2 regions of the Pseudomonas sp. AP3_22 TE3818 genome follow, and region 2 is predicted to be linked to the other one. Evidence: riboswitches for the same ligand, from Rfam matches in the RefSeq annotation. Region 2 holds a riboswitch; the other holds the start of a gene.
The links. A riboswitch is a leader RNA that binds a small molecule or an ion and turns the genes downstream of it on or off. The one in region 2 is predicted to bind cobalamin.
Positions count from the first base shown of each region.

Region 1: another riboswitch for cobalamin. It lies ahead of AB7M25_RS13795 (CbtB domain-containing protein); the one in region 2 lies ahead of cobO (cob(I)yrinic acid a,c-diamide adenosyltransferase).

Region 1 is NZ_JBRJHL010000001.1:3,049,597-3,065,556, forward strand. It holds gene metH (methionine synthase) at 1-2,938, opposite strand, end outside; gene AB7M25_RS13770 (fatty acid cis/trans isomerase) at 3,095-5,392, shown strand; gene nfuA (Fe-S biogenesis protein NfuA) at 5,587-6,171, shown strand; gene cobM (precorrin-4 C(11)-methyltransferase) at 6,339-7,085, opposite strand; gene AB7M25_RS13785 (cobalamin biosynthesis protein) at 7,170-7,583, opposite strand; gene AB7M25_RS13790 (CbtA family protein) at 7,580-8,287, opposite strand; gene AB7M25_RS13795 (CbtB domain-containing protein) at 8,299-8,490, opposite strand; cobalamin riboswitch at 8,613-8,838, opposite strand; cobalamin riboswitch at 9,049-9,261, shown strand; gene cobW (cobalamin biosynthesis protein CobW) at 9,364-10,434, shown strand; gene cobN (cobaltochelatase subunit CobN) at 10,438-14,286, shown strand; gene AB7M25_RS13810 (ATP-binding protein) at 14,452-15,459, shown strand; gene AB7M25_RS13815 (vWA domain-containing protein) at 15,579-15,960, shown strand, end outside.
Region 2 is NZ_JBRJHL010000001.1:4,786,556-4,802,515, reverse strand. It holds gene purM (phosphoribosylformylglycinamidine cyclo-ligase) at 1-120, opposite strand, end outside; gene AB7M25_RS21870 (DUF2066 domain-containing protein) at 505-1,563, shown strand; gene AB7M25_RS21865 (AI-2E family transporter) at 1,600-2,673, shown strand; gene hda (DnaA regulatory inactivator Hda) at 2,905-3,609, shown strand; gene AB7M25_RS21855 (C40 family peptidase) at 3,831-4,463, shown strand; gene AB7M25_RS21850 (C40 family peptidase) at 4,630-5,166, shown strand; gene AB7M25_RS21845 (class I SAM-dependent methyltransferase) at 5,185-5,847, shown strand; gene AB7M25_RS21840 (PQQ-dependent sugar dehydrogenase) at 5,953-7,266, opposite strand; gene AB7M25_RS21835 (hypothetical protein) at 7,333-7,917, opposite strand; cobalamin riboswitch at 8,071-8,303, shown strand; gene cobO (cob(I)yrinic acid a,c-diamide adenosyltransferase) at 8,386-8,997, shown strand; gene AB7M25_RS21825 (cobyrinate a,c-diamide synthase) at 8,994-10,376, shown strand; gene bluB (5,6-dimethylbenzimidazole synthase) at 10,373-11,023, shown strand; gene cbiB (adenosylcobinamide-phosphate synthase CbiB) at 11,020-11,928, shown strand; gene cobD (threonine-phosphate decarboxylase CobD) at 11,921-12,913, shown strand; gene AB7M25_RS21805 (cobyric acid synthase) at 12,910-14,361, shown strand; gene cobU (bifunctional adenosylcobinamide kinase/adenosylcobinamide-phosphate guanylyltransferase) at 14,511-15,032, shown strand; gene cobT (nicotinate-nucleotide--dimethylbenzimidazole phosphoribosyltransferase) at 15,029-15,960, shown strand, end outside.

The DNA.
Region 1 (15,960 bases), 1.7 Mb from region 2:
GCGAGGTGGCCGCTTCACCGACCACTTCGTCCTGGAGAATGCGCGGGAACTTGCCGGCCAGGTCCCAGGATATGAAGAACGGCGTCCAGTCGATGTACTCGGCCAGAACGTTGAGATCGATGTTGTCCAGCACCCGTGTCCCGGTGAAGGTCGGTTTGACCGGCGTGTAACTCGCCCAGTCGAACTGGGGTTTCTTGGCGATGGCCGCGCCATAGCTCAGGCGTTCGGTGCGGGCGCTGCGGTTGGCGGTGCGCTCGCGAACCTCGATGTAGTCCTGGCGGGTTTTCTCGACGAAACCGGCCTTGAGCTCCTTGGACAACAACTGGGTCGCCACGCCGACCGCGCGGGAGGCGTCGGTGACGTAGATCACCGCGTCGTTGCTGTACTTCGGCTCGATCTTCACCGCGGTGTGTGCCTTGGAGGTGGTGGCGCCACCGATCATCAACGGCAGGTGGAAGTCCTGGCGCTGCATTTCGCGGGCGACATGGACCATCTCATCCAGCGACGGGGTGATCAGGCCGGACAGGCCGATGATGTCGCACTTCTGCTCCCTGGCCACCTGGAGGATTTTCTCCGCCGGGACCATCACGCCGAGGTCGACGATGTCATAGCCGTTGCAGCCCAGTACCACGCCGACGATGTTCTTGCCGATGTCGTGCACGTCGCCTTTCACTGTCGCCATGAGGATCTTGCCCTTGGCTTCAGGCTTGTCGCCTTTTTCCAGTTCGATGAACGGGATCAGGTGCGCCACGGCCTGCTTCATCACGCGAGCGGATTTCACCACCTGGGGCAGGAACATTTTGCCGGCGCCGAACAGGTCGCCGACGATGTTCATGCCGGCCATCAGCGGGCCTTCGATCACTTCGATCGGGCGACTGAAGGACAGCCGCGATTCTTCGGTGTCTTCGACGATGTGGGTGGTAATGCCTTTGACCAGCGCGTGTTCCAGGCGCTTGTTGACGTCCCAGTTGCGCCACTCTTCGGTTTCGGCTTCCTTCACGCTGCCGTCGCCCTTGTACTTGTCGGCAATGGCGAGGAGGGCGTCGGTGCCTTCCGGGGTGCGGTTGAGGATCACGTCTTCTACGGCGTCGCGCAGTTCCACCGGGATCTGGTCGTAGATCTCCAGTTGCCCGGCGTTGACGATACCCATGGTCAGCCCGGCGCGAATGGCGTACAGCAGGAACACCGAGTGGATCGCCTCACGCACCGGGTTGTTGCCGCGGAAGGAGAACGACACGTTGGACACGCCACCGGAAGTCAGCGCGTACGGCAGCTCGTCACGGATGTAGGCACAGGCGTTGATGAAGTCGACGGCGTAATTGTTGTGCTCTTCGATGCCGGTGGCCACGGCGAAGATGTTCGGGTCGAAGATGATGTCTTCCGGCGGGAAGTCCACTTCGTTGACCAGGATGTCGTAGGAGCGTTTGCAGATTTCCTTCTTGCGCGCTTCGGTGTCGGCCTGGCCGGCCTCGTCGAAGGCCATCACCACCACCGCGGCGCCGTAGCGCTTGCACAGTTTGGCGTGGTGAATGAACTGTTCGACGCCTTCTTTCATGCTGATCGAGTTGACGATGCCCTTGCCCTGGATGCATTTGAGACCGGCTTCGATCACTTCCCACTTCGAGGAGTCGATCATGATCGGTACGCGGGAGATGTCCGGTTCGCCGGCAATCAGATTGAGGAAGGTCACCATGGCCTTCTTCGAATCGAGCATCCCTTCGTCCATGTTGATGTCGATCACCTGGGCGCCGGCCTCGACCTGCTGCAGGGCGACTTCCAGGGCTTCGGTGTAGTTGTCCTCGCGGATCAGCCGGGCGAACTTGGCGGAACCGGTGATGTTGGTGCGCTCGCCGACGTTGACGAACAGCGAACTGCGATCGATGGTGAAGGGTTCCAGGCCCGAGAGGCGGCAAGCCTTGGGAATGTCCGGGATCTGGCGCGGCGCATAGCCGGCCACGGCCTTGGCGATGGCTTCGATGTGGCCCGGCGTGGTGCCGCAGCAACCGCCGACAATGTTGAGGAAGCCGCTTTGGGCGAACTCTTCGATGACCTTGGCGGTTTGCGACGGCAGTTCGTCGTACTCGCCGAATTCGTTCGGCAAGCCGGCGTTCGGGTGCGCCGACACGTGGGTGCCTGCCTTGTTCGACAGCTCTTCGAGGTACGGGCGCAACTCGCTGGCGCCGAGGGCGCAGTTCAGACCAACGGAAATCGGCTTGGCGTGGGCCACGGAGTTCCAGAAGGCTTCGGTGGTCTGGCCCGACAGGGTGCGGCCCGAGGCGTCGGTGATGGTGCCGGAAATCATGATCGGCAATTCGACGCCCAGTTCTTCGAACACGCCCTGTACGGCGAAGATCGCGGCCTTGGCGTTGAGGGTGTCGAAGATGGTTTCGATCAGGATCAGGTCGGCGCCGCCCTCGATCAGGCCTTTGGTGGATTCGGTGTAGTTTTCCACCAGCTCATCGAAGGTCACGTTGCGGTAGCCGGGGTTGTTTACGTCCGGGGACAACGAGCAGGTGCGACTGGTAGGACCGAGCACGCCGGCGACGAAGCGCGGCTTGTCCGGGGTTTCCAGGGTCTTGGCGTCGGCGACCTTGCGTGCCAGGCGAGCGCCTTCTACGTTTAATTCATACGCTAGGCCCTGCATGCCGTAGTCGGCCAGGGAGATCTGGGTAGCGTTGAAGGTGTTGGTTTCCAGAATGTCGGCGCCAGCGTCGAGGTAGGCTTTCTCGATGCCGCCAATCACGTCCGGGCGAGTCAGTACCAACAGGTCGTTGTTGCCTTTGACATCGCTCGGCCAGTCAGCGAAGCGTTTGCCACGGTAATCCTGCTCTTCGAGCTTGTAGCTCTGGATCATCGTGCCCATACCGCCATCGAGAATCAGGATGCGCTCTTTGAGGGCGTGCTTGAGAGCTTGAAGGCGAACGCTGCGATCGGACATTTGGACTACTCGGTAAGACCATGACGAAGGGCCGGGATGATAGCAAACCTGTGCGCTTTTAGAGCATGACTCGGATTTGCATGAATATCGTTCATGTTGGCAAAGATGACAGACCGGTAGAATCGCGGCGTTTTTTCAGGATCCAGGACCAGGGACATGTCTTATCGCTTCGTCATCAGCAGTGTGTTGATGCTTTTAAGCTGGGGCGCTGCGGCGCAAAGTCCGGCGAACTCCTCTGCCATTTCCTACAGTCGAGACATTCAACCGATCTTCACTGAAAAGTGCGTGGCCTGCCATGCCTGCAACGACGCCGCCTGTCAGCTCAACCTGGGCAGCGGCGAGGGCGCGGCACGCGGCGCGACGAAAGTCCCGGTTTACGACGGTGACCGTACTAAGGCGGTGGCGCCGACGCGGCTGTTTCTGGACGCGTCCGGAAAAGCCGCCTGGCAGCAAAAGGGCTTCTTTTCGGTGCTCGATGCCCAGGGCAGCCAGGCTGCATTGATGGCGCGGATGCTGGAACTGGGCCACAACACCCCCTTGCAACCCAATGCCAGGCTGCCGCAAGACATCGTCCTGGGCCTGAACCGGGAGAACATGTGTGCCATGCCCGCGCAGTTCGATGGCTACGCCGCTTCGCACCCCAAGGAAGGCATGCCGCTGGCGGTGACCGGCCTGACCGACCCGCAGTACCAGACGCTGCAACGCTGGCTGGCCGCAGGCGCACCTATCGATCAACAGGCCCTGGCCCCGAGTGCGAAGGAAGCGCAGCAAGTGATCCAGTGGGAAAACCTGCTCAATTCGCCGGGCGCCCGGCAAAGCCTGGTGGGGCGCTGGCTGTATGAGCACTGGTTCCTCGCCCATCTTTACTTCAAGGAGGGTGAGCCCGGGCATTTCTTCCAGTGGGTGCGTTCGCGCACGCCGACCGGCCAGCCGATTGACCTGATCAATACCCGGCGCCCCAACGATGATCCGGGCACGCAGTTTTACTACCGCTTGTGGCCGGTGCAGGGCGTGATCGTGCACAAGACCCACATCTCCTATCCGCTGAGCGCGACGAAGCTGGCGCGAGTCAAATCCCTGTTCTACAGCGGCAACTGGGAGGCCAATGCATTGCCGGGCTACGGACCGCAGAGCCGGGCCAACCCCTTTGCCACCTTCGAAGCGATCCCGGCCCAGGCGCGCTATCAGTTCATGCTCGATAACGCCGAGTACTTCGTGCGCACCTTTATCCGTGGGCCAGTGTGTCGTGGGCAGATCGCCACGGACGTGATTCGCGATAACTTCTGGGCGTTGTTCCAGGCCCCTGAACATGACCTCTACATCACCGACCCGAACTATCGTGGGCAAGCCACGCCCTTGCTGGCGATGCCGGGGCAGAATGATGATGTCGGCAGCGTCCTGAGCCTGTGGCATGACTACCGCGACAAACGCAACGAGTACGAGGCTCTGCGCCGCGACAGTTACGCCGACGAGCCCGCACCGAGCTGGTCGACCCTGTGGGCCGGCAACGACAACGCGCTGCTGAGCATCTTTCGCCATTTCGACAGCGCCTCGGTGACCAAAGGCCTGATCGGCGAAGTGCCGCAGACGATGTGGCTGTTCGACTATCCGCTGCTGGAGCGCACCTACTATCAACTGGCAGTCAATTTCGATGTGTTCGGCAATGTGTCCCATCAGGCCCAGACGCGCCTGTATTTCGACCTGATCCGTAACGGCGCCGAGCAGAATTTCCTGCGCCTGATGCCCGCCGATTCGCGGGAGGCCTACCTCGACGACTGGTATCAGAACAGTGGCAAATTCAAGATGTGGCTGGACTACGAGTCCATCGACGATGACACGCCGACGGCGCTGAAGCTTGATCCGCGGGATCCCAAGCGCGATTTCGCCCAGCAATTGCTCGCCCGTTATGGCGACCTCAATGCCAGGCCCGACCCGATCAACCGCTGCGATGGCGCCTACTGTTCGCGGCCGAACATTGATCCGGACCTGCAAAATGCCGAGCAAGTGTTGAGCCGCCTGACTTCGCGTCCGGCGGCGGGGTTGAAAGTGATTGATCAACTACCGGAAGCGACCATGCTGCGTATCGAAACCGGCAGCGGCAAGCGTGAGGTCTACAGCCTGCTGCGCAATCGGGCCCACAGCAACGTGGCGTTCCTGCTCGGCGAATCGCTGCGCTATCAGCCGGGGCTCGATACCCTGACGATTTTCCCGGGTGTGCTCAGCAGCTACCCGAACTTCATGTTCAACGTTCCGGCCGGGCAAGTGCCGGCGTTTGTGGATGCGATGGAGAGCGCCAAGGATAGTGACAGCTTTGAGAAAATCGTTGAACGTTGGGGAATACGGCGCAGTCATCCGCAATTCTGGCAGTATTTCCATGACCTGAGCCGCTACATCCAGGAGACCGATCCGGTGGAAGAGGGCGTGCTGGACATGAATCGCTACGAGAACCTCTGAAACACCACCACCCTGTAGGAGCTGGCTTGCCAGCGATGAGGCCGAGACATTCAACACAAATGTCGACCGATCCGGCGCCTCGCTGGCAAGCCAGCTCCTACAGGGCATCGATAAATCTTTCCCGACAAAAATACTGGGACTTTGTCCGGCGCGCCGATTGGCGTAAACTGCGCCCAAGCCTGCGAGGAGTTTCCATGACCGCTATTACCATTACCGACGCCGCCCACGATTATCTGGCTGATCTGCTCTCCAAGCAGAACACCCCGGGCATCGGCATCCGCGTCTTCATCACCCAGCCTGGCACCCAGTACGCCGAAACCTGCATTGCCTACTGCAAGCCGGGCGAAGAAAAACCCGAAGACACCGCGCTGGGGCTGAAAAGCTTCACCGCCTACATCGACCATTTCAGCGAAGCCTTCCTGGACGATGCCGTTGTCGACTACGCCACCGACCGCATGGGCGGCCAGCTGACCATCAAGGCGCCAAACGCCAAAGTACCGATGGTCAACGCCGACAGCCCGGTCAACGAGCGCATCAACTACTACCTGCAAACCGAGATCAACCCGGGGCTGGCCAGCCACGGCGGTCAGGTCAGCCTGATCGACGTGGTCGAAGACGGCATCGCCGTCCTGCAGTTCGGCGGCGGTTGCCAGGGCTGCGGCCAGGCCGACGTGACGCTCAAGGAAGGCATCGAGCGCACCCTGCTCGAGCGTATTCCCGAGCTCAAGGGCGTTCGCGACGTGACCGACCACACGCAGAAAGAAAACGCCTACTACTAAGGTGTTCGCTGCGGCATAAAAAAACGGCGTCCCGTGAGCGCCGTTTTTTTGTGGGTGGAATTCAATGGCCCCTTCGCGGGCAAGCCCGCTCCCCCAGGTTTTGAGTCGGTCACAGCATTGCGGTCAACACAAAATCTTGTGGGAGCTGGCTTGCCAGCGATGAGGCCCTATGGCCTGTAAAGATGCGCATGCCCCGCGCGATACAGCGATGACTCACTGAAGTGGTCACTGCCCAGCACCCGACCCACCAGAATCAACGCCGTGCGCCGAAACCCCTTCGCCTCAACCTTCCCGGCAATGTCCTCAAGCGTTCCTGTCACCCAGTCCTGGTCCGGCCAGCTCGCACGGTGAACCACCGCAATCGGGCAATCGGCGCCGTAATGCGGCAGCAGTTCCTCAACGATCTTCGGCAGGTGATTGACCCCCAAATGAATCGCCATGGTCGCGCCGTGCTGGGCCAGGCTGGCGAATTCCTCTCCGGGTGGCATGGCGGTCTTGTCGGCGTAGCGAGTCAGGATCACGCTCTGTGAAACGTCCGGCAACGTCAGTTCTGCACCCAGCAGCGCTGCACAAGCGGCGGTGGCCGTCACGCCCGGGACGATTTCGAACGCAATGCCCAACTCACGCAGATAGCGAATCTGTTCGCCAATGGCGCCATACAGGCTCGGGTCGCCGGAGTGTACCCGGGCCACGTCCTGGCCCTTGGCGTGGGCGGCCTTGAACAGGTCGATGATCTGTTCCAGGTGCAGTTCGGCGCTGTTGAATACCTGCTCGGCACGATGTCCTTCCAGTACGGCGGCTGGCACCAGCGAGCCGGCATAAATGATCACCGGGCAACTGCGAATCAGCCGCTGGCCCTTGACGGTAATCAGTTCGGGGTCGCCGGGACCTGCGCCAATGAAGTAGACGGTCATCGTCGGTTCCTGTGGGGAGAAAAGGGGCTGAACAGGGCTTCAGATGAAGAATGTTCATGATCGAGGCGGGGATTATCGGGGATTTTATGCCGCGCCGGCCAATGCCAGGGTTGCCTGGGCATATTTTTGTCGAGGGATCAGCAGTTTTGCCGGGGCCTGGGCCAGTTGTTCGGCCAGGGCCAGTGCGGCGCTTTCCGCCACGCCGTAGCAACCGGTGCGTTCAAACGCTATTTGCGATTGATGGCTGAGTTGCGGCTCATAGGGGGCCAGTTGTTCACTGCTGAAATACATCAATTCCAGGCCAAGCTGCTGAGCCAGTTCGATCAGTGCGGGTTCGTCGCGCTTCGAATCGATGCTGGCCAGGGCCTTGATTTCATGGCGGGCAATCTGGTGCGCCGCCAGTGCCTGGTCGAGCAGCGCCAGCAAGGTACTGACGGGGCAGCCCTTTTGGCAGCCCAGGCCGACCACCAGGGTCGGCGCTGTGCTGACGTCTGTCATACGTGGTATTGGCCATCGCTTTTGCGACGGAACAACCAGGCGCTGATCAGGCCCAGGGCCAGCCAGAACGCCACGTTGGTCAGTTGCGAAGCGATTTTGAATTGGGTTTCCAGTGCCTCCGGAGCGAGCATCGAATGCACTTGCGGTTGCGGTGCGCCAATCACATGGGGAACGGCAAGGATTGCCGCACCGAGAACTTTCATCAGCCAGTGACGGCTGAACACGATCAGCGCGATACCGACGGCGGTGGAGGCGGCGGTACCGATCCACCACAGTTGCCGTTGTGCCAGATCGGCGGCGGCAGTGCCTGGCAGTTCAGGTGGCAGGCCGAGGGTCGGCGCGAGCACGAAGGTCGCATAGCCGGCCAGGCCCCAGAGCAGGCCCTGGGAGGTTTTGGTCGGCGCACGCAAGGTGTACAGGCCAGCCAGCATCAGGGCAAAACCGACGGCCACCACCAGGTTGCCGCCGGTGGTCGACAGCACGCGCTGCCAGCCGTCTTCCGGCTCCCAGGCTTCGGCGTCGTGGGTGTGGGCAGCCATCGCGCCATCGGCGTGTTCATGCATTTCAACGGCAGCCGGCTCGGCTTTTTCGTAGGTTTCGGCCTGCAGAATCAGGGGGGCGACCCAGAAACTTTGCAGCAGGGTCAGCAACAGGGCGGCCAGCAGCCCGGTGAAACCTGCGGTTTGCGCAATACGCTTGATCATGTCAGCAGGTCTCAATGGCACGGGAACGCGGAGCTGTGACGGGTATCGTGGGCGGCATTGTGCACCGCTTCGATGTACGAGAAACCGGCGAAATACACAAGGCTTGCGCCCAGGATCGACGCGCAGACGGCGGCGGTCAGACGTTGAGTCAGGGTAGAAGTGGTGCTGGCTGTAGTGTGGCCGGTGCTGCTGATGATCGACATGGCGTTTCCCTCTGGTCTGTCAGCGGGGAATCAAGAGCGCATGCAAAAACCTGCACGACCAGGCGCGCAGGGTTTCAAACAGCGCCCGCCCACCGCGGGTTTGTTGTTTCAGTGATCGTTATGGTCACTTTATGTTGCGGGCCGGTCTCCGGGCTCACGAGGGGCAAAGGCTTGGGCCTGAACCTGAAAACATCACCTTCCCATGCCGTAGTGGCACAGTGGATTTGATGCTTCGCTCGCTTACCGTTGCGGGGGCAGCACCGGACTGACATGGCTTTAGAGTAAAGCACATGATTCACCGGTTTCCCGTTTCACCCTGTGAAGGGCACCCGTAACAAGGTGCGTAGGAGAGCATGGGCGAGGGTTGGGCGTCAATTGGCAAGGGTTCTCAACTGGAAACCGAGTCGCTTTCTTCGCGAGCAAGCCCGCTCCCACACTTGACCCTTTTCCTCTGAAAGAACCCGATCAAATGTGGGAGCGGCGGTGCGGCGATCCGACTTGCTCGCGAAGGGCACACCGCAGAAATCACGTGAACATTGACCCGCCCCAATACCATGCGTAGCCTTGCGCTTTCGAGGTTCTTCGGCGTTTGTCGAAGCTAAGAAGGGAACGCGGTCAATGCCGCGGCTGCCCCCGCAACTGTGAACGGTGATGTTCGTTGCCACGCCACTGCAGGCTCAATCCATGAGGCCGGCGGGAAGGCGCAGCGAATGCCAGGCCCAAGGCCGGCACACCGTCAGCCAGGAGACCTGCCTCGACACAGATTCTCAAATTCAACCGGGCGGGGTGATCCGGTGGCGAACTCTTCAGGCACGCGCATCTGCGTTGCCGGTCGTCGTCCCGTATGCCCGCCACCTAGCCATAGGGCATCCGATGAAAACACTGGCCAAACTTCCCGTCACCATCGTCACCGGTTTCCTCGGCTCGGGTAAAACCACGCTGCTGCGGCATATGCTCGACAACGCCCAGGGTCGCCGCATCGCGGTAATCGTCAACGAGTTTGGCGAGCTGGGCATCGACGGCGAAATCCTCAAGCAGTGCTCCATCGGTTGCACCGAAGAAGAAGCCAACGGCCGCGTCTATGAACTGGCCAACGGCTGCCTGTGCTGCACCGTCCAGGAAGAATTTTTCCCGGTGATGCGCGAACTGGTGGCTCGTCGTGGCGATCTCGACCACATCCTCATCGAAACGTCGGGCCTGGCCCTGCCAAAACCGTTGGTCCAGGCTTTCCAGTGGCCGGAAATCCGCAGTGCCTGCACCGTTGACGCGGTGATCACCGTGGTCGACAGCCCGGCCGTGGCCGCCGGCACCTTTGCCGCCTTCCCGGACCAGGTCGATGCCCAGCGCAAACTCGACCCGAACCTGGACCACGAATCGCCATTGCACGAGCTGTTTGCCGACCAGTTGGCCAGCGCCGACCTGGTGATTCTCAACAAATCCGACCTGATCAACCCGGCCGACCTGGCCCGTGTGCGCCTGGAAGTCGCAGAAGAATTGCCGCCAGCGGTGAAAATCATTGAAGCCAGCAGCGGTCGCCTGCCGCTGGACGTGCTGATCGGCCTGGGTGCCGGCTCCGAAGAACACATCGACAGCCGTCACAGCCACCACGACCATCATCACGATGGCGACGACGATCATGACGACCACGATCACGACGCCTTCGATTCGATCTCCATCGAACTGCCGCAAGCTGACGAAAGCCTGCTGATGGACGCGCTGACCCAACTGGTGGTCCAGCACGGCATCCTGCGGGTGAAGGGTTTCGCCGCCGTTCCGAACAAACCGATGCGCCTGCTGATCCAGGGCGTGGGCACGCGTTTCGACAAGCACTTCGACCGCCAATGGGGCGCCGAAGAGGCGCGCATCACCCGTCTGGTGCTGATCGGCCAGGAACTGGACGCCGCCGTGCTCGAAGCGCAATTGCGCGCTGCGCTCAGCGTGTAACCCATGCACCTGCTCAGGACCCAGCCCGGCGGTTTCGTGTCGGATGACAACATCGCCGACCTTGGACAAACCCCCGCCGAGCTGGTGGTCCTGTGCAGCGGCGACTCCAGCCTGGCGCTGCTCGCCGAGGCGGCGCAGCAGTTGCCCGAGGATTACCCGAGCGTGCGCCTGGCCAACCCGATGCAGGTGCAGAACCATGCCTCGGTCGATTTGTACGTCGATGAGGTGTTGCGCCACGCCAGGGTGATCCTGATTTCGCTGCACGGCGGCATCGCCTATTGGCGTTATGGTATCGAACGCCTGGTCGAGCTGTCCCAGCGCGGCGTGCAGGTGATTCTGGTGCCGGGCGATGACCGCCCGGACCCGGAGCTCAGTGACCTGAGTACCGTCGGCGCCGAGGATCGCGACCGACTCTGGCAGTTTCTGCGTCAGGGAGGCATGGGTAACGCCCTGGATTTCTTCCGCTGCCTGGCCAACCGCTGGTTGGCACGCGATTACACCTGGGGCGAGCCGCAAACCCTGCCGCGAACCGCCATCTACCATCCGCACAAACATTCTGCCGCACTGAGCGACTGGCAGGCCGACTGGCACGCCGATCACCCGATGGCGGCGGTGCTGTTTTACCGTTCGCATTTGCAGGCGGCGAACACTGCTTTCATTGATGTTTTTTGCCAGCGTTTACAGGCCGCGGGGTTGAATCCGTTGCCGATTGCGCTGGCCAGTTTGAAAGAACCCGGCTGCCTGGGCGCGGTCGAGGACTGGCTGGATGAAGCCGGCGTCTCGGTGATCCTGAACACCACGGGTTTCGCCCAGTCCAGCCCCGAAGCGCCGCACCTGCGGCCATTCCGTCGCAATATTCCGGTGATCCAGGCGATTTGCGCCCAGGACAACGAACCGGGTTGGCGTGCCAGTGAACAGGGGCTTGGCCCGCGCGATCTGGCGATGCACATTGCCTTGCCGGAGCTGGACGGGCGCATCATCAGTCGCCCGATCAGCTTCAAGGACCTGGCGTGGCGCAGTGAGCGCAGCCAGTCGGATGTGGTCTGCTACCGGCCGCAACCGGAGCGCATGGACTTCGTTGCCGAACTGGCGCGGCGCTGGGTCGAACTGGCTCGGGTGCCCAACGCCGAAAAACGCATCGCCTTGATTCTCGCCAATTACCCGACCCGCGACGGGCGCATCGGCAATGGCGTGGGCCTCGACACCCCGGCCGCGGCGCTGAACATCCTGCGGGCCCTGCATGCCGAAGGTTATCCGCTGCCGGCAGAATTGCCGGACAGCGGCACCGCGCTGATCCAGCAGTTGCTGGGCGGCGTCAGCAACGATCTCGATACCTTGGATCTGCGTCCGTGCCAGCAAAGCCTGGGACTGGACGACTACCTGGCGATGTTCAATGCCCTGCCCGAAGCCAATCGTGCGGCGGTGCTCGAACGTTGGGGCGCACCGGAAAACGACCCGATGTGTCGCAGCGGACGGATGATGATCGCCGGCCTGCGCTTTGGCCTGACCTTCGTCGGCATTCAACCGGCGCGGGGTTATCAGGTCGACCCGAGCGCGGTGTATCACGACCCGGACCTGGTGCCGCCCCACGGCTACCTGGCGTTTTACTTCTGGCTGCGCCACACCTATGGCGCCCACGGCGTGATCCACGTCGGTAAGCACGGCAACCTCGAATGGCTGCCGGGCAAGGGCGTGGGGCTGTCGGAAAACTGCTGGCCGGATGCGCTGCTCGGGCCGCTGCCGAACATCTATCCGTTCATCGTCAACGACCCGGGCGAGGGCGCCCAGGCCAAGCGGCGCACCCAGGCGGTGATCATCGATCACCTGATGCCACCGCTGACCCGCGCCGAAACCTACGGCCCGCTGCGCAACCTCGAACTGTTGGCCGACGAGTATTACGAAGCGCAGTTGCTCGACCCGCGCCGCGCCCGCGAGTTGCAGCGCGACATCCTGCAACTGGTGCGTGACTCGCACATCGACCGTGAACTGCAACTGGACGAGCCACTCGACAGCGATGCCGACGCTGCGATCTGGTTGCCGCGACTCGACACTTACCTGTGCGACTTGAAAGAGTCGCAGATCCGCGACGGCCTGCATGTGTTCGGCGAATCGCCCACCGGTCGCTTGCGTATCGACACGTTGCTGGCGTTGTTGCGCATTCCACGGGGCGATGGACGAGGAGCGCAATCGAGTCTGCTGCGGGCGCTGGCCAAGGCGTTTGCGTTGGGCTTCGATCCGCTCGATTGTGCATTGGCCGAGCCGTGGATCGGGCCGCGTCCCGAGTCTCTTTTGCTTATCAGTGACGAGATTTGGCGCACAGCGGGCGATACCCGCGAGCGCCTGGAACTGTATGCAGCGCAGTTGATTTCGGACGCGTTGAATAACCCCTGTGGGAGCGGGCTTGCTCGCGAATCGGTTGAACATTCAACATTGATGTCGATTGACCCACCGCTTTCGCGAGCAAGCCCGCTCCCACAAGGGGCAGGCTGGCATGAGGTGCAGGCCATCATCGATGGTTTGCGCGAGGTTATCGCCCCGCGCCTGGACGCCTGCGGCCCAGCGGAAATGCGCGGTCTGCTCGACGCCCTCAGCGGTCGCTTCGTCCCGGCCGGCCCCAGCGGTGCGCCGAGTCGCGGTCGTCTGGACGTGTTGCCCACCGGGCGCAACTTTTACTCGGTGGACGTGCGCAATTTGCCGACCACCACGGCGTGGCGCATCGGTTTCCAGTCGGCGAACCTGATTCTCGAACGGCACCTGCAGGACCACGGCGATCATCTGCGCCAGCTCGGTCTGTCGGTGTGGGGCACCGCGACCATGCGCACCGGCGGTGATGATATCGCCCAGGCGATGGCGTTGATGGGCGTGCGTCCGGTTTGGGCGACCGGCAGTCAGCGGGTCGATGATTTCGAGATTCTGCCGTTGAGTTTGCTCGACCGTCCTCGGGTCGACGTGACCTTGCGCGTGTCCGGTTTCTTCCGCGATGCCTTTGCCAATCTGATCCGCCTGTTTGACGCGGCGGTGCAAGCGGTGGCCGACCTGGATGAGCCGGACGACCTCAATCCGTTGGCGGCCAAGGTGCGTGCCGAGCGTGCAGCCTTGTTGCAGGCCGGGCTGGATGAAGACGCTGCGCGACGGCAGGCCGGCTGGCGGATTTTCGGGGCCAAGCCCGGGGCCTACGGCGCAGGCGTGCAGGGCGCCATCGACGGTCGCCTGTGGCAAACCCGCGAAGACCTGGCCGAGGTTTACCTCAACTGGGGCGGCTACGCTTACGGTGGTTCCGACGAAGGCACCGCCGCCCGTGAACAGTTCAGCCAGCGCCTGAGCCAGGTACAGGCGGTGCTGCAAAACCAGGACAACCGTGAGCACGATTTGCTCGACTCCAATGATTACTACCAGTTCCAGGGCGGTATGCTCGCGGCGGTGGAAAGCCTGAAAGGCGAGGCGGCGGCCAGTTATCATGGCGATCACAGTCAGCCGGACCTGCCGAAGATTCGCACCTTGAAGGAAGAGCTGAACCGGGTCATCCGCTCCCGGGCCGCCAATCCGAAATGGCTCGATGGGGTAAAGCGCCACGGCTACAAAGGTGCGTTCGAAATGGCCGCGACCGTCGATAATCTGTTTGCCTTCGATGCCACCACGCAGTTGATCGACGATCACCAGTACGCGTTGCTGGCCGACGCTTATTTGCTTGATCCGGACACCCGGGACTTTGTCCGTGAACACAATCCCCATGCCTTGCGCGACATGACTGAGCGCATGCTCGAGGCGCAACAACGCGGGATGTGGAAGGAGCCGGGCGCCTACCGCGAGGCATTGGAAAATCTGTTGCTGGATATAGAAGAAGACAGCTAGTCACCGTAAAACCTGTGGGAGCGGCGGTGCGGCGATCCGACTTGCTCGCGAAGAGGTCGTGTCAGTCGCCATATAGGTTGGATGAGACACTGCTTTCGCGAGCAAGCCCGCTCCCACAAGGAATGAGGCGCCTGTGACATCACCGACCATGACCGAGATAAAACAATGACAGACATCCCGCATTTCCCGCTCTCCGCCGTGGTCGGCGCCGATGATTTGAAGTTGGCCCTGTACCTGACCGCCATAGACCCGAAAATCGGCGGAGTCCTGATCGAAGGCCCGCGCGGGATGGCCAAGTCGACCCTGGCCCGTGGTCTGGCGGACCTGCTGGCCAGCGGTCAGTTCGTCACATTGCCGCTGGGCGCCACCGAAGAGCGCCTGGTCGGCACCCTCGATCTCGACGCGGCGCTGGGCGAAGGTCGGGCTCAGTTTTCCCCCGGCGTACTGGCCAAGGCTGACGGTGGCGTGCTCTACGTCGACGAGGTCAATCTGTTGCCTGATCACCTCGTTGACCTGCTGCTCGATGTGGCCGCCAGCGGCACCAATGTGGTCGAGCGTGACGGCATTTCCCATCGGCACTCGGCGAAGTTCGTACTGATTGGCACCATGAATCCCGAAGAGGGTGAACTGCGTCCGCAACTGCTCGACCGTTTCGGCTTGAATGTCGCCCTTGGTGGCCATACAGCACCAGTCGAGCGAGGGCAGATCATCCGCCGTCGCCTGGATTTCGACAGCGATCCGCAAGGTTTCTGCGGCGAATGGGAATCGGCGCAGGCGTCTCTGCGCGAACGTTGCCAGCACGCACGCAATGCCCTGGCGAGCATTCCCCTCGACGATCAGGCGCTGGCACGGATTACCGAGCGCTGCTTTGCCGCTGGCGTCGATGGTTTGCGCGCCGACCTGGTCTGGCTGCGTGCCGCACGGGCTCACGCCGCCTGGCGCGGGGCGAACGCTATCGCCGAGGAAGATATCGACGCCGTCGCCGAGTTCGCCTTGCGCCACCGTCGTCGCGAGCATTCAACTGCGGCGCCTCAGCCATCCCACGCGCCGCAGCACTCTGCGCCGCAGCACGCCAACCCGAGCGAAGGGCAGGGCCAGTGGGGCGAGTTGCCTGCCCAGGCGCTGGCGACCGGCGCACGACGTGAAGTGCCGAGCTGGCCAAAAAAGCCCTAGGCATTCGCTCTCGCTGCGACGCGGGGGCGAATGCCAGACCCCGAGCCGGGCGACTGGACCATGGCAAACAGGGCAAGCGTCACGCCGCCCGCAGTGGCTCGGTCAACTGGCCCGGCACCTTGCTCAATGGCCGGCCGCGTCAGCGCGACGACCTGATATTTCAACTGCGCACGCGTTCGCCCCATGAACTGTGGCTGGTGATAGTCGATGCCTCCGCGTCTACCCGTCGTCATCAGGCATTGTGCGATGCCAAGGGCTTGCTGGCGCAGTTGTTCGACGACGCCTATCGCCAACGCGCACGACTGGCGTTGCTCACGGCCAGCGGTGCCGCGCCAAGGTGGCAGGTGCAGGGATTGAAGGCCTCGACGGGGCTGCGCCAGTGGCTCGATGGCCTGGGTGCCGGTGGTGGTACGCCGCTGCTGGCCGCATTGGGCGAAGCGGGGCAGTGGCTTGCTGCTCGGCAGAAACGTTTTCCGGCAGAGCAGCAGCGGTTGCTGCTGG
Region 2 (15,960 bases):
GCCCATGACTTCCGGGCGCGCAGTGCGCTTGGCGACGCTCTTGATGCGTTCGACCAATGCTTCACCGGCGTCGATGTCTACACCGGCGTCCTTGTAGCTCAGGGAGGGTTGCTTGCTCATGATCCAGGCCTTTAGGGGGGATTCAGGGGTAACGACCGAGTCCAGCGGGGCCGCCGAAATCGACGAAGGCGATTGCCTCACGCGAATTTCGAAAGTGCCCGGCTGTTGCCGGTCTGCGAAGGCGCGCGATTTTATCAGGCTTGAGCCGCAGCGGCCATCCTCAGGCCGACAGCAGGGCCATATCCGTTAAAAAAAACCGTTGATGCGCGGTGTCGGTGGCATCCTGCATGGCTGTATAAAGTGTCGCGATTAACCGTCTATCGTTATGACAGTGCGAAAACTTACCCGGAACGTGTGAATGTTTTGCGTCGGGCAATGGTCACAGCCTTGCTCGATCGTCTTCATGCGGTCTGTTCCAGCCGCTCTTGTCGTCAGGAATCTTCCATGCGTTTTTGTAAATTCTTGCTTGTGAGTTGTTTGTCAGTGGTCAGCCTGGTCAGTCATGCCGAAACCGTCAAAGGCCTGTATCAGGTGCGCGAGCCGGTGAATGGCCAGTCGCCCGAGGAGCGTGACCAGGCGACTCAACGTGCATTGGACACTTTGGTGTTGCGCCTGACGGGCGACCCCAAGGCCGCTGAAAATCCGGGGCTGGCGGCAATTCGCAAAGATCCGCAACAGATCATCAGCCAATACGGCTTTGAAGCCGGTCCGCCGGAAGTCCTGAAAGTCGATTTCGACCCGGCTACCACCGAGCAGGCCCTGCGCCGCGCCGGCCTGGCCGTGTGGGGGGGCAATCGGCCGTCGATCCTCGGCTGGTGGCTTAACGATTCCACCGAGGGTTCAAGCCTGGTGGGCGACGGCCAGGCCAGCGCGGCGCCGCTGCGTCGGGCTGCCCAGCACCGGGGCTTGCCATTGCGCTTGCCACTGGCGGACCTGAACGAACAGATCGTCGCGACCGCGCCGAATCTGGAAGGCGCAGATTCCGGCCCTTTGCTTGCGGCATCGGAACGCTACAACGCCGACGCCCTGCTCGCGGTACACGCCAAAGAGGAGGGCGGGCAGTGGCAAGCCAAGTGGCAATTGTGGCTGGGGGATAAAAAGGAGGCAGGCAGCGTGCAGGGCGCCGATCAGGCCGCCGTGGCCGATGCGGTGATGCTGGCGGTCAATGAGCGCCTGGCGCCGCGGTTTGTCGCCAAGCCCGGTGCTTCGAGCGCGCAATTACTGGAAGTGCAAGGCATGAATCTTGAACACTACGCGGCCCTTGGGCGCTTGCTGGAGCCATTTGGCGGGCGCGTGCAAAGCGTCGATGGCGACCGGATCGTCTACCGGGTCAATGGCAGCGCCGAGCAGTTGCGTGCGCAACTGTCGCTGGCACGGTTGCAGGAAGCGCCGGCGGCTCAGGCACCGACTCCGGCAGTGCCGGTTCAACCGGCCGCCGGAGGTGCGGTGCCAGCCCCGGCACCTGCGCCAGCGGCGACACCGCAACTGCGGTTTCGCTGGTAGTTTTTCTCTCTTTATATAGAAGCAATGGAGTGGTTCATGGCCGATACGCGGCGTTGGTTCTGGCTCGGTGGGGTGGTCCTGCTTTGTGTTTTTGTCTGGTTGTTGCATCCGATCCTGACGCCGTTCCTGGTGGCCCTGCTGTTGGCCTATCTGTTCGACCCGCTGGTGGATCGACTGGAGAAGGCGGGGCTGTCTCGAACCTGGGGTGTCGTGGCGGTGTTTGCCCTGGTGACGTTGATCCTCACCGCGCTGCTGTTGGTCCTGGTGCCGTTGCTCGCCCGGCAGCTGTTTCGTTTGTATGAGCTGGCCCCGCAGATGCTCGACTGGCTGCAGCACACGGCGTTGCCCTGGGCGCAATCGAAGTTCGGCCTGTCGGAGGGCTTCTGGAAGTTCGACCGGCTCAAGGCAGCCATCGGCGAGCACATGAGTCAGACCTCTGATGTTGTCGGTGTGGTGCTGAGTCATGCGACGGCCTCGGGGTTGGCATTGATTGGCTGGTTGGCGAATCTGGTGTTGATCCCGGTGGTGAGCTTCTATCTGTTGCGCGATTGGGACCTGATGATGGCCAAGGTCCGCAACCTGCTGCCCCGTGATCGTGAGGAGCGCGCGGTATCGCTGGCGGGTGAATGCCATGAAGTGCTCGGTGCGTTCATTCGTGGCCAGTTGCTGGTCATGGTGGCCCTGGGGGTGATCTACGCGGCAGGCCTGATGCTGGTCGGGCTGGAGCTGGGCTTGCTGATTGGCATGATTGCCGGTCTGGCGGCGATCGTGCCGTACATGGGGTTTATCATCGGCATCGGTGCGGCGCTGATTGCAGGGTTGTTTCAGTTCGGTGGTGATCTTTACCCGATGCTCGGCATTGTCGCGGTGTTCATGGTCGGCCAGGCGCTGGAGGGTATGGTGCTGACGCCGTTGCTGGTCGGTGACCGGATTGGTCTGCACCCGGTGGCGGTAATTTTCTCTGTTCTGGCCGGGGGGGAGCTGTTTGGCTTTACCGGTGTGCTATTGGCATTGCCGGTCGCCGCGGTGATCATGGTGCTGGTGCGCCATGTGCAAGATTTGTATAAGGATTCCGATATCTACGGGGGCGCCGACGACCCGCAGCTGTAAAAGGTGTCGATGGGCGATGGCGAGCTGCCCCGGGTTCGTGCCGGGTCAGCCTGATTACACAGCGCGACTGTCACATGCACCGCCAAAGAAACTGTCATAAAACCGGTGCGTTAACGCAAACCTTTGATTTTGCTTGTGGTCTATCGCATTGTGCGGCCCGCTTCACGGGTATAAACTTCGCAAACTTTACACAGAGGCCACTAACGGTTCCTTTGGAACTGTTCAGTCAGCATGAAACCGATTCAGCTGCCCCTAGGTGTGCGTCTGCGTGACGACGCCACCTTTATCAACTACTACCCAGGCGCCAATGCCGCTGCACTCGGCTATGTCGAGCGGCTATGCGAAGCCGACGCCGGCTGGACCGAAAGCCTGATCTACCTTTGGGGCAAGGATGGGGTAGGGCGTACGCACCTGTTGCAGGCTGCCTGCCTGCGCTTCGAGCAATTGGGAGAGCCTGCGGTGTATCTGCCGCTGGCCGAGCTGCTCGATCGCGGTATCGAGATTCTCGATAACCTTGAGCAGTACGAACTGGTCTGCCTCGATGACCTGCAGGCGGTTGCCGGCAAGGCGGACTGGGAAGAGGCGCTGTTCCATCTGTTCAATCGCCTGCGTGACAGCGGCCGGCGCCTGCTGATTGCCGCGTCGACATCCCCGCGCGAGTTGCCGGTGAAGCTGGCGGACCTCAAGTCGCGCCTGACCCTGGCCTTGATCTTCCAGATGCGCCCACTGTCCGACGAGGACAAATTGCGCGCCCTGCAATTGCGCGCCTCCCGTCGCGGACTGCACCTGACCGATGAGGTCGGGCATTTCATCCTGACTCGCGGTACCCGCAGCATGAGTGCGCTGTTCGAGCTGCTTGAGCGTCTCGATCAGGCCTCCCTCCAGGCTCAGCGCAAGCTGACAATCCCGTTTCTGAAAGAAACCCTCGGCTGGTAAACCCGCTGAAACCGGGGCTTACAGCCGTTTCGGCATATTTCAGGCGCCAGAAATTGCGCTTTCCTGCAAGGTTGCAGGCCGCGTGCATGTTTAAAATGGGCTTAAGCGCTTAGATGTAAACGAGAAACCAATAAGTCACAAAAAGATTGATTGAATTTGCAAATGAGGTCGATAGCGGGCATAGTCTCGACTTCTTTACAACTTCAGCCACGGTCGTGCCCATGCTAAATCGCTTCGCACCCCTCGTGCCTCTCGCACTCGTCACCCTGTTGTTCGGTTGCGCTGCCCACACTCCAGTGGCCCAGCAAGCGCCGCAACAGCAGGTTCAAAACTCGGCCACTGCCCAGTCTTCCGCCCTCTTTCAGGAAGAACTGGCCACCGAAAAAGAACTCGCAGACTTCGCTGGCGGCAAGTCCTACCAGCTTCCGGTCCTGGCCGACAGCATCCTCGAACGCGGCATGTCCCTGATCGGTACCCGTTACCGTTTCGGCGGCACTTCTGAAGCCGGTTTCGATTGCAGCGGTTTCATCGGTTACCTGTTCCGCGAAGAAGCGGGCATGAACCTGCCACGCTCCACCCGCGAAATGATCAACGTGGACGCTCCGCTGGTCTCGCGCAGCAAGCTTGAGCCGGGCGATCTGCTGTTCTTCGCAACCAACGGTCGTCGTGGTCGCGTCAGTCACGCCGGGATCTACCTGGGTGACAACCAGTTCATCCATTCCAGCAGCCGCCGCAGCGGTGGTGTGCGCATCGATAGCCTGGGCGACAGCTACTGGAGCAAGACCTTCATCGAGGCCAAGCGCGCCTTGGCGATGGCACCTAACGCGTCGCCAATCGTCACTGCCCGCAAATAAGTGCACAGTTTGTAGGGTGAACTTAAAGTCTTACTTGAAGTTTGCCCCATAACAGCTAAAATCCTGATGTATGAATGATGGCAAACCGCCTGCGTCCCGCGCAGGCGGTTTTCTTTTCTGCACTCCCGGCAGAAAAAAGCCGCAGCCAGATCAGGATGCTCTGCTTATGACGACGTCGGCCCGCCTCGCAATCATGTTCTTCGCCGCGCTGCTCAGTGCCTGCGCCAGCCGCACACCGCCTCCCGCGCCGGTGGTTCGCGTGCCCATCGTATTTGGTTCCCCCCAAGCTTTTTCGCCCGAGGCGGAAGACGTGCTGTTTCGCGCGCTCGGCCTGGTGGGTACGCCTTATCGCTGGGGTGGCAACACGCCGGATTCCGGATTTGATTGCAGCGGCCTGATCGCCTATGTGTATCGCGATGTCGCCGGTATTGCCTTGCCGCGCACCACGCGCGAGATGATCTCCATGCAAGCGGCGAATGTCGGCAAGGAAGGCCTGGAAACCGGCGACCTGCTTTTCTTCGCCACCAATGGCGGTTCCCAGGTCAGTCATGCCGGCATCTACGTGGGGGAGGGGCGTTTCGTCCATGCACCGGCCACCGGCGGCACGGTAAAGCTCGACAGTCTGTCCAAGGCCTATTGGCAAAAGGCTTACCTGAGCGCCAAGCGTGTTCTGCAGCCTGAACATCTGGCGCGCAACCCGTAACGTCCGGAGCTGCTGCTCATGACTGCTCGCACACTGAATCTCGACGACGACCTGTACCAATACCTGCTTGATGTTTCCCTGCGCGAAACACCGCTGCTCAAGCGCTTGCGCGATGAGACCCAGGCGCTGCCGATGGCCCGCTGGCAGGTGGCACCGGAGCAGGGACAGTTTCTCGCCTTGCTGGTGAAGCTGACCGGCGCCAGACGCTTGCTCGAAGTCGGTACATTCACCGGTTACAGCGCGCTGTGCATGGCGGCGGCATTACCGGCTGACGGTTCGCTGATGTGCTGTGATATCCCCGGCGACTATAACGCCATCGCACAGCGCTACTGGCAGGAAGCGGGACTCGCCGGGCGGATCGACCTGCGCCTGGCGCCTGCACTGGAAACCCTTGCCGAGCTCGAGCGGCAAGGGCAGACCGAGCAGTTCGACCTGGTGTTCATCGATGCCGACAAGGCCAACTACCCCAGTTATCTGGAGCACGCCCTGCGTTTGCTGCGGGTCGGTGGGCTGGCGGTATTCGACAACACCCTGTGGAGCGGGCGTGTGCTTGAGACCATCCCCGAGAGCGCGGATACCCGGGCGATCCAGGCGCTCAACCTGGCGTTGAAGGAGGATGTGCGGGTGGATCTGTCGCTGTTGCCGTTGGGTGACGGGCTCACACTCTGTCGCAAACGCTGAACCCTGTGGGAGCGGGCTTGCTCGCGAATGCAGGCTGTCAGTCGACTGATGTTTTGACTGATGCACCGCCTTCGCGAGCAAGCCCGCTCCCACAGGTTAGGTGACCTATTTCACTGCCGACACCCGCCACACCTTGTTCCCCACATCATCGGCCACCAGCAGATCGCCCTGCCGGTCGATCACCACGCCCACCGGGCGGCCCATGGCCTCTTCCTTTTCGTTGAGAAAGCCGCTGAGCACTTCAATCGGTTGTCCCGCAGGTTTGCCTGCGCTGAACGGCACGAAAATCACTTTGTAGCCACTGTGGGGTTTACGGTTCCAGGAGCCGTGCTGCCCGATGAAGGCCCCTTGGGTGAACGGCGCCGGCAGCTTGCTGTTTTCAGCGAAGGTCAGGCCCAGTGATGCCGTGTGTGGGCCGACGGCATAGTCCGGAGCGATGGCCTTGGCCACCAGGCCGGGGTTTTGCGGCTCGACGCGAATATCGACATGCTGGCCGTAGTAGCTGTACGGCCAGCCATAGAATGCGCCGTCTTTCACCGAGGTGATGTAGTCCGGGACCAGGTCGCTGCCGATTTCATCCCGCTCGTTGACCGCGGTCCACAGCGCGCCACTGCGCGGTTCCCAGGCCATGCCGTTGGGGTTACGCAGGCCGGAGGCGAAGATCCGGTGCTGGCCGGTGGCGCGGTCCACTTCCCAGATCGCTGCGCGCCCTTCTTCCTTGTCCATGCCGTTTTCCGCGACGTTGCTGTTGGAGCCCACGGTGACGTAGAGCTTGCGGCCGTCCTTGCTGGCGATGACGTTTTTGGTCCAGTGGTGGTTCAGCGGGCCACCCGGCAGGTCGACCACTTTGACCGGCGGCGACTTGAGCGACGTATCGCCGTTTTCATAATGGAATCGCAGCAGGCTGTCAGTGTCGGCTACATACAGGTCATTGCCGACCAGCGTCATGCCGAAGGGCGAGTTGAGGTTTTGCAGAAACACCGTGCGGGTTTCCGCGACGCCATCGTGGTCCTTGTCGCGCAGCAAGGTGATGCGGTTCGCGCTGGGTACCCTGGCCCCGGCGCGTCCCATGACTTTCTTCATGACCCAGCCGCGAATGCCTTTGCCGTCTTCGGGTTTGGGGGGCGCGTTGGTTTCCGCCACCAGTACGTCGCCGTTGGGCAGCACATAAAGCCAGCGGGGGTGATCCAGGTCTTCGGCAAAAGCGGCCACTTGAGTGCCCGCGGCGGCGACGGGTTTCGCGCCCTGTGGCCAGCCGATGGCCGGGGCGATGTTCAGAGTCGGGATCAGGGTTTTGTTGGGGGGCGGCAGTTGAGGTGAAGGGCCGGTGCCGTCGGAGACTTGCAGGCCGGCGGTCTCACTGCAACCGGCGAGCCCTCCGCAGATCGCGATAACGAGAACGAGCGGGGGCGTGCGCATACGGGTGTTCCCTATGAGTGCCTTGTTCTAATCATAGAGATGTGTTGTCGTCCAATGGTTCAACGGCTAGCCACGTGCTTCCTTGAACAGCACCGCAATGCCGGGGTGATAGTTGCCGGCTTCATTGCGCAACTTGCGGTAGGCATACGGGAAATACCAGGCGACCGCGCAGGTGTGTTCCTTTTGCAGGTCGTCGACCATGTCCTGGAGTTCTTCCGGTGTCGCACCTTGCTGGGCTTTTTGCGGGGCGACGAACAGGCAGCCGAGTTTCAGGTCGCTGGCGTGGCTCAGGCGCTTCGCATCGCTGGCGATGTCGAGCAGGGCCTGGGTCAGATTGAGGCTGTTGACCCGTGGCCAGCGCTGGCTGGTCTGGATGTAGGCGCGGGTTTCGGGCGAGGCGAGGAACAAGTCGGCGCGGCTGTTGCGTTCGCCTTCTTCGGTCTGCTTGCGGGTGGGTGTCTGTTGCAGTGTGACCATCTCAGCCATCCAGGCGGCGGCCGACAACAGTCCGAGATTGGCTTTTTCGTCGTGCCAGTAGGGGGTGTCGCCATCACCGCGGACGGCGTTATAGCGGTCGATGCATTCGAACCAGCGCTCGAGCACAGGGCGCAGGAATTCCAGCTTTGGATTGCTGATGATCATGCCTTGCATGGGCTCACCCTTATTATTGTGTTGTGAGGTTATGGCTCTTTGATATCACTGCTGAGAGCGAGGCACAAGATTGACGTCAGTTTTTTGCTTGACGACCGTTATTCGGAGGATGGCCTCCCGGCTTTAATTGACGCTCCACCCCCAACCCTCTAACCTTCGCGGCTTGTTTCAGGTGCTCTGTGACTTGGGTCGACAGAGTGAAACAGGGAAGCCGGTGAACGCGTTCTTCTGTTGGTCGAAGACCCGCCATTCCGGCGCTGCCCCCGCAACGGTAAATGAGTGAAAACTGTGTCTGATGCCACTGTGTCGATTCGATGCGGGAAGGCGCGCAGTCTGGCTTCGCGCCACTCATGAGCCCGGAGACCGGCCTGATTCATCCAGCGGCATCACGGTGGGCGATGCCAGGCTTGTTGCCTTCTATTGCTGTGCCTGCCCGCCGTTATTCCTGTCTCAACGGAGAGCTCCCCCATGACTGATACCCCCGATCGTGACGAACGCCACCTGGCGCGCATGCAGCGCAAAAAAGCCGTGATCGACGAGCGCATCGCCAATTCCCCGAACGAGTGTGGTCTGTTGCTGGTGCTGACCGGCAACGGTAAGGGCAAGAGCAGTTCGGCCTTCGGCATGCTCGCCCGCGCCATGGGGCACGGCATGCAATGCGGCGTGGTGCAGTTCATCAAGGGCCGCAACAGTACCGGCGAAGAGCTGTTCTTCCGGCGCTTTCCCGAGCAGGTGCGATTTCATGTGATGGGCGAAGGGTTTACCTGGGAAACCCAGGACCGTCAGCGCGACATCGCTGCCGCCGAAGCGGCGTGGGCGGTGTCCCGGGAACTGCTGCGCGATCCGTCCATCGGCCTGGTGGTGCTGGATGAGCTGAACATCGCCCTCAAGCACGGCTACCTCGATCTTGATCAGGTGCTCAGCGACTTGCAGGCCCGGCCGCCGATGCAACACGTGGTGGTCACCGGGCGTGCCGCCAAGCCGGAAATGATCGAGATGGCCGACACGGTCACCGAAATGGGCATGATCAAGCACGCCTTTCAGGCCGGGATCAAAGCGCAGAAAGGCGTCGAGCTGTGAACCAGCCACGTCATTGCCCGGCGGTACTGATTGCCGCGCCGGCCTCCGGCCAGGGCAAGACCACCGTCACCGCGGCGCTGGCCCGGTTGCATCGCAATCAGGGGCGCAAGGTCCGTGTGTTCAAGTGCGGCCCCGACTTTCTCGATCCGATGATCCTCGAGCGTGCCAGCGGTGCACCGGTGTATCAACTGGACATGTGGATGGTCGGCGAGCAGGAGAGTCGCCGGTTACTGTGGGAAGCCGCCGCTGAAGCCGACCTGATCCTGATCGAAGGCGTCATGGGGCTGTTCGACGGTACGCCGTCGAGCGCCGATCTGGCGCGGCATTTCGGTGTGCCGGTACTGGGGGTGATCGACGGCACCGCCATGGCCCAGACCTTCGGCGCACTGGCCCTGGGGCTGGCGCGTTATCAGTCGGACTTGCCGTTCGCCGGCGTGCTGGCCAACCGCGTCGGTACACTGCGCCACGCGCAACTGCTCGAGGGCAGCCTGACTGAAGGATTGCGCTGGTACGGCGCGCTGTCCCGGGAAACAGGGATTGAACTGCCGAGCCGACACCTGGGGCTGGTTCAAGCCAGTGAGCTGAATGATCTCGACCTGCGCCTCGATGCCGCGGCCGATGCCCTGGCCAGCAGTTGCGAGGTCGCGCTGCCCCCGTCAGTCGAGTTCGCCGCCCCCGATGTCATCGTCGCCGAACCGCTGCTGGCCGGTGTGCGCATTGCTGTGGCCCGTGATGAAGCCTTTGCGTTCACCTACGGTGCGAGCCTGGATTTGCTGCGGGCGATGGGCGCCGAGCTGTCGTTTTTCTCGCCGATCCGCGACCGCCAATTGCCGGAGGCGGACAGCCTGTATCTGCCGGGCGGTTACCCGGAGCTGCACCATGTCGCGCTGGCGCAAAACACGGCGATGCTCGAGGCGATCCGCGCCCACCACCGGGCGGGCAAACCCTTGCTCGCCGAGTGTGGCGGCATGCTGTATCTGCTCGACTCCCTGACCGATGTCGAGGGCACTCGCGCCGAACTGGCGGGCCTGCTGGCCGGTGATGCGGTCATGCAAAAGCGTCTGGCGGCGCTGGCGTTGCAAGCGGTGGAGCTGCCGGAAGGTTCGCTGCGCGGGCACACCTATCACCATTCGCTGACCAGCACTGAACTGGTGCCGATTGCCCGGGGCGTGAGCCCGAATGGCGGGCGCGGAGCGGAGGCGGTTTACCGTGACGGGCGGATGACCGCCTCCTACGTGCACTTTTATTTTCCGTCCAATCCCTCGGCAATTGCCGCGCTGTTTGCGCCGGACCTTGAAGCCGCCATCGCTGGCAAGCCAGCTCCTACAATGGATCACCTAACCCCTGTAGGAGCTGGCTTGCCAGCGAAGAGGCCATGACCGACAACGCATTCACCGAAGCCGAACGCGCAGCGGTCTACCGCGCCATCGGCGAGCGCCGCGACATGCGCCACTTCAGCGGCGGCACCGTCGAGCCCGAGTTGCTCCAGCGCCTGCTCGAAGCTGCACATCAGGCGCCCAGCGTCGGCCTGATGCAGCCCTGGCGCTTCATCCGCATCAGTGATCGCGCCTTGCGCGGGCAAATCCAGGGGCTCGTGGAAGAGGAGCGCATCCGCACCGCCGAAGCCCTCGGCGAGCGCAGCGACGAGTTCATGAAGCTCAAGGTGGAAGGCATCAACGATTGCGCCGAAGTACTGGTCGCCGCACTGATGGACGACCGCGAGCAACATATCTTCGGCCGCCGCACCTTGCCGGAAATGGACATGGCCTCGCTGTCCTGTGCCATCCAGAACCTGTGGCTCGCGTCCCGCGCCGAAGGGCTGGGGATGGGCTGGGTGTCGCTGTTCGAACCCAAGGCACTGGCGGACCTGCTGAGGCTGCCGCCGGGAGCCAAACCGCTGGCGGTGTTGTGCCTGGGGCCGGTAAAAGCGTTCTACCCGGCGCCGATGCTGGTGCTCGAAGGCTGGGCGCAGGCGCGTCCGCTGCATGAATTGCTGTATGAGAACTATTGGGGAGTGAGTCAATGAGTGTGGCGTTGTTGAGTGTCGCCGCGGTTGCGCTGGATGCGCTACTGGGCGAACCCAAACGCTGGCATCCGCTGGTGGCGTTCGGCCGTTTTGCCGATCGCATCGAACAACGTTTCAACGGCGGCGGTCGCGGCTGGCGCAGCCATGGCGTCACCGCGTGGGTGATCGCCGTACTGCCGCTGGTGCTGTTGGTCACGGCATTCTCCTGGGCGCCGTACGTTGGCTGGATCGTCGAGATTCTCGCGCTCTATTGCGCCCTCGGCATGCGCAGCCTCGGTGAACACGTCACGCCGGTGGCCAAGGCTTTGCGCGGCGATGATCTTGATGAAGCGCGCAAGCGTGTGAGTTATCTGGTCAGCCGAAAAACCAGTGACCTGGATAAAACCGAAGTCGCCCGTGCCGCCACCGAGTCGGTGCTGGAAAACGGCAGCGACGCGGTGTTCGCCGCGTTGTTCTGGTTTGCCGTGGCCGGTGCGCCGGGCGTGGTGCTCTATCGCCTGAGCAATACGCTGGATGCGATGTGGGGCTATCGCAATGAGCGCTTCGAACGGTTCGGCTGGGCGGCGGCGAAGATCGACGACGTGCTCAATTACATTCCAGCGCGTCTGGTGGCACTGACTTACGCGCTGCTGGGCAAAACCCGGCTGGCGTTGAAATGCTGGCGCACCCAGGGCCCTACCTGGGACAGTCCGAACGCCGGCCCGGTGATGGCGGCAGGGGCGGGTGCCCTTGGCGTCGAATTGGGCGGAGCGGCGATTTATCACGGCGAACTGCACCAGCGTCCGCAACTGGGCGAAGGCGTGCCCGCGGATGCCGACTCCATTGACCGGGGCTGGCAACTGGTCCAGCGCGGGGTATGGTTATGGCTGCTGATTCTCTGCCTGGGGGCTGAATTTTATGCTTGAACACGGTGGACGATTGCGCAAGGCGGCGCTCGAATACGGCATAGATGAAGCCGACTGGCTGGACCTGTCGACGGGCCTTGCGCCCTGGCCGTTCCCGGTGCCGGATATTCCGCTGCGGGCCTGGGCCCGTTTGCCGGAGGCGGACGATGGTCTGGAACAGGCCGCCTGTGATTACTACGGCACCTTGCAGGCATTGCCGGTGGCCGGTTCGCAAATGGCGATCCAGTTGCTGCCGCGATTGCGTCGGGCGGGCAAGGTCGGCGTGCTGTCGCCGTGCTACGCCGAGCACGCCGAAGCGTGGCGTCGCAACGGCTACATCGTGCGGGAAGTGCTGGAGCAGGAAGTCGACTTCTTTATCGACAGCATCGACGTGCTGGTGGTGGTCAATCCGAATAACCCCACGGGCCTGAGCCTCACCCCCAGTCGACTGCTCGACTGGCACACGCGACTGGCCCAGCGCGGTGGCTGGCTGGTGGTGGACGAAGCGTTCATGGATAACACGCCGCAACTGAGCCTGGCACCGTTTGCCCATCAAGTCGGGCTGATCGTCTTGCGCTCCTTCGGCAAGTTTTTCGGCTTGGCCGGCGTGCGTCTGGGGTTTGTGCTGGCCGAGCGCAAGTTGCTCAAGTTGTTGGCTGAACAAGTGGGGCCCTGGGCCGTGAGCGGGGCAACCCGGGTAGTGGGGCAGGCCTGCCTGCGCGATACCGAGGGGCAAACGCGGCAACGGCTGCGCACCGAAGAGGCCAGCGAGCGCCTGGCGTCTTTGCTGCAGCAACACGGCTTTGAGCCCCAGGGCGGCTGTGCGCTGTTCCAGTGGCTGATCACCGAGCGCGCCGAAGCACTGCATGAGTTCATGGCCCGGCGCGGCATTCTCCTGCGGTTGTTCGCGCACAACAGCAGCCTGCGATTCGGCCTGCCCGGTGACGAAGCCGCCTGGGGGCGGCTGGCGCAGGCATTCGAAGATTTCGCCAAGGAAAACCAATGACCACGCTGATGGTGCAGGGCACCACGTCGGATGCCGGTAAAAGCACGCTGGTGACTGCGTTGTGCCGTTGGGCCACGCGTCAGGGCATTAGGGTAGTGCCGTTCAAGCCGCAGAACATGGCACTCAACAGTGCGGTGACCGCCGACGGCGGCGAGATTGGTCGTGCCCAGGCGGTTCAGGCCCAGGCCGCACACCTCGAACCGCACACCGACATGAATCCGGTATTGCTCAAGCCCAACAGTGACACCGGTGCCCAGGTGATCATCCATGGCCGCGCCGTCACGAGCATGAACGCCGTCGCCTATCACGACTACAAAAGCATCGCCATGCAAGCGGTGCTGGCCTCCCACGAGCGCTTGAGCGCGGCGTATCCGCTGGTGATGGTCGAAGGTGCAGGCTCTCCGGCGGAAATCAATTTGCGTGCTGGCGACATCGCCAACATGGGCTTCGCCGAAGCGGTGGATTGTCCGGTGTTGCTGATTGCCGATATCAATCGCGGCGGGGTTTTCGCCCATCTGGTGGGCACCCTCGAACTGCTGTCGCCGAGCGAACAGGCGCGGGTCAAAGGTTTCATCATCAATCGTTTTCGCGGTGACATCGCGTTGTTGCAACCCGGTCTCGACTGGCTTGAAGAGCGCACCGGCAAACCGGTGATGGGTGTGCTGCCGTACGTGATGGACCTGCACCTGGAGGCCGAGGACGGCATCGATCAACGCCAGACCGATAAAGCCGAGCGGGTGCTGAAAGTCGTGGTGCCGGTGCTGCCGCGCATCAGCAATCACACCGATTTCGATCCGCTGCGCCTGCATCCGCAGGTGGACCTGCAATTCATCGGGCCCGGCCAGGCGGTTCCGCCCGCCGACCTGATCATTCTTCCCGGTTCGAAAAGTGTCCGCAGCGACCTCGCGTACCTGCGGGCCAACGGCTGGGAAACCGCGATTGCCCGGCATCTGCGATACGGCGGAAAACTGCTGGGGATCTGTGGCGGCCTGCAGATGCTCGGTGAGCAGGTGCATGACCCTCTGGGCCTCGAGGGGGCGCCGGGTTCCAGTGCCGGTTTGGGGTTGCTGGCGTTCCAGACCCGGCTCGAACAAGAGAAACAGCTGCGCAATGTCTGCGGTCGCCTGGCGCTGGAAGATGCGCCGGTATCAGGCTATGAAATTCATGCTGGCGTGACCACCGGAGCGGCCCTGGAAAATGCCGCCGTGCATCTGGATGACGGCCGCTGTGATGGTGCGCAAAGTGCGGATGGACAGATTTTCGGCACCTACCTGCACGGGCTGTTCGAATCGCCGGCGGCGTGCAGTGCGCTGTTGCGTTGGGCCGGTCTGGAGGAGGTGCAGGACGTGGATTACCACGGCTTGCGCGAGCGCGATATCGAGCGGCTGGCGGATCTGGTGGAGAAGCATCTGGATACCGGGCTGTTGCGGCAGCTCTGTGGGATTTGAGGCGTCTGTGCTGGCCTCATCGCGGGCAAGCCCGCTCCCACAGGGGATTGCAACCAGACACAAATCCCGGGAACGCCCAATAACCTTGTAGGAGCGGGCTTGCCCGCGATGAGGTCAGTCGCCTCAGCGAAAATTTCAAGGAAACAACCATGCTCCAACTGATCCTCGGCGGCGCCCGCTCCGGCAAGAGTCGCCTGGCTGAAAAACTCGCCACCGACAGCGCCCTGGCCGTGACCTACATCGCCACCAGCCAGCCACTGGATGGCGAAATGAGCGAGCGGGTGGCCCATCACCGTGCCCGTCGTCCTGCCGAATGGGCACTGATTGAAGAACCTCTGGAACTGGCCCGGGTACTGCGTGAAAGCGCCCGTGCCGACCACTGCCTGCTGGTGGATTGCCTGACCCTGTGGCTGACCAATCTGCTGATGCTCGACGATGCCGGGCGCCTGGCTGCCGAGCGTGATGCCCTGCTGGACTGCCTGGCATCGTTGCCGGGGGAAATCATTTTTGTCAGCAACGAGACCGGAATGGGTGTCGTGCCGCTGGGCGAATTGACTCGCCGCTATGTCGATGAAGCCGGTTGGCTGCATCAAGCTCTGGCTGAGCGCTGTCAGCGTGTCGTCCTGACCGTCGCCGGCCTGCCCCTGACTCTGAAAGGAACTGCGTTATGACTCAATCCTGGTGGCTGAACCCGTGCAGGCCGGTCGATACCCAAGCGCTCGAACAGGCCCGGGCGCGGCAACAGCAACTGACCAAGCCGGCCGGCTCCCTCGGTCAGCTGGAATCGGTGGCGGTGCAGCTGGCGGGGTTGCAGGGGCGGGTCAAGCCGAGTCTGGAGCAGGTGTGGATCGCGATATTTGCCGGCGACCATGGTGTCGTCGCCGAGGGCGTGTCGGCCTATCCTCAGGAAGTCACCGGGCAGATGCTGCTCAACTTCGTCAGCGGTGGTGCGGCGATCAGTGTACTGGCGCGACAACTGGGCGCTTCCCTTGAGGTGGTGGACCTTGGCACGGTGACGCCGTCGCTGAACCTGCCCGGTGTGCGTCACCTGAACGTCGGCCCGGGCACGGCCAATTTCGTACAGGGGCCGGCCATGACCGAAGCCCAGGGGCAACTTGCTTTGCAGGCCGGTCGTGACAGCGTGCAGCGGGCGATGGCCAGCGGTGCGCAGTTGTTCATCGGTGGCGAAATGGGCATTGGCAACACCACCGCCGCCAGCGCGCTGGCCTGTGCCTTGCTCGATTGCCCGGTGGGCCATTTGACTGGGCCTGGCACCGGGCTCAACGCCGAAGGTGTCAGCCACAAAGCCCGGGTGATCGAGCGTGCCCTGGCATTGCATGGCGCACAGCGTGAGGATGCCTTGCAGACCCTGTTCAACCTTGGTGGCTTCGAGATTGCCGCGCTGGTCGGTGCCTATCTCGCCTGTGCTCAAGAAGGTGTCGCGGTGCTGGTGGACGGCTTCATCTGCAGTGTCGCTGCGCTGGTCGCGGTGCGCTTGAATCCTGAATGCCGGCAGTGGCTGTTGTTCGGTCATCGCGGCGCCGAGCCGGGACACCGTCATGTGCTGGACACCCTGAGTGCGCAACCCTTGCTCGATCT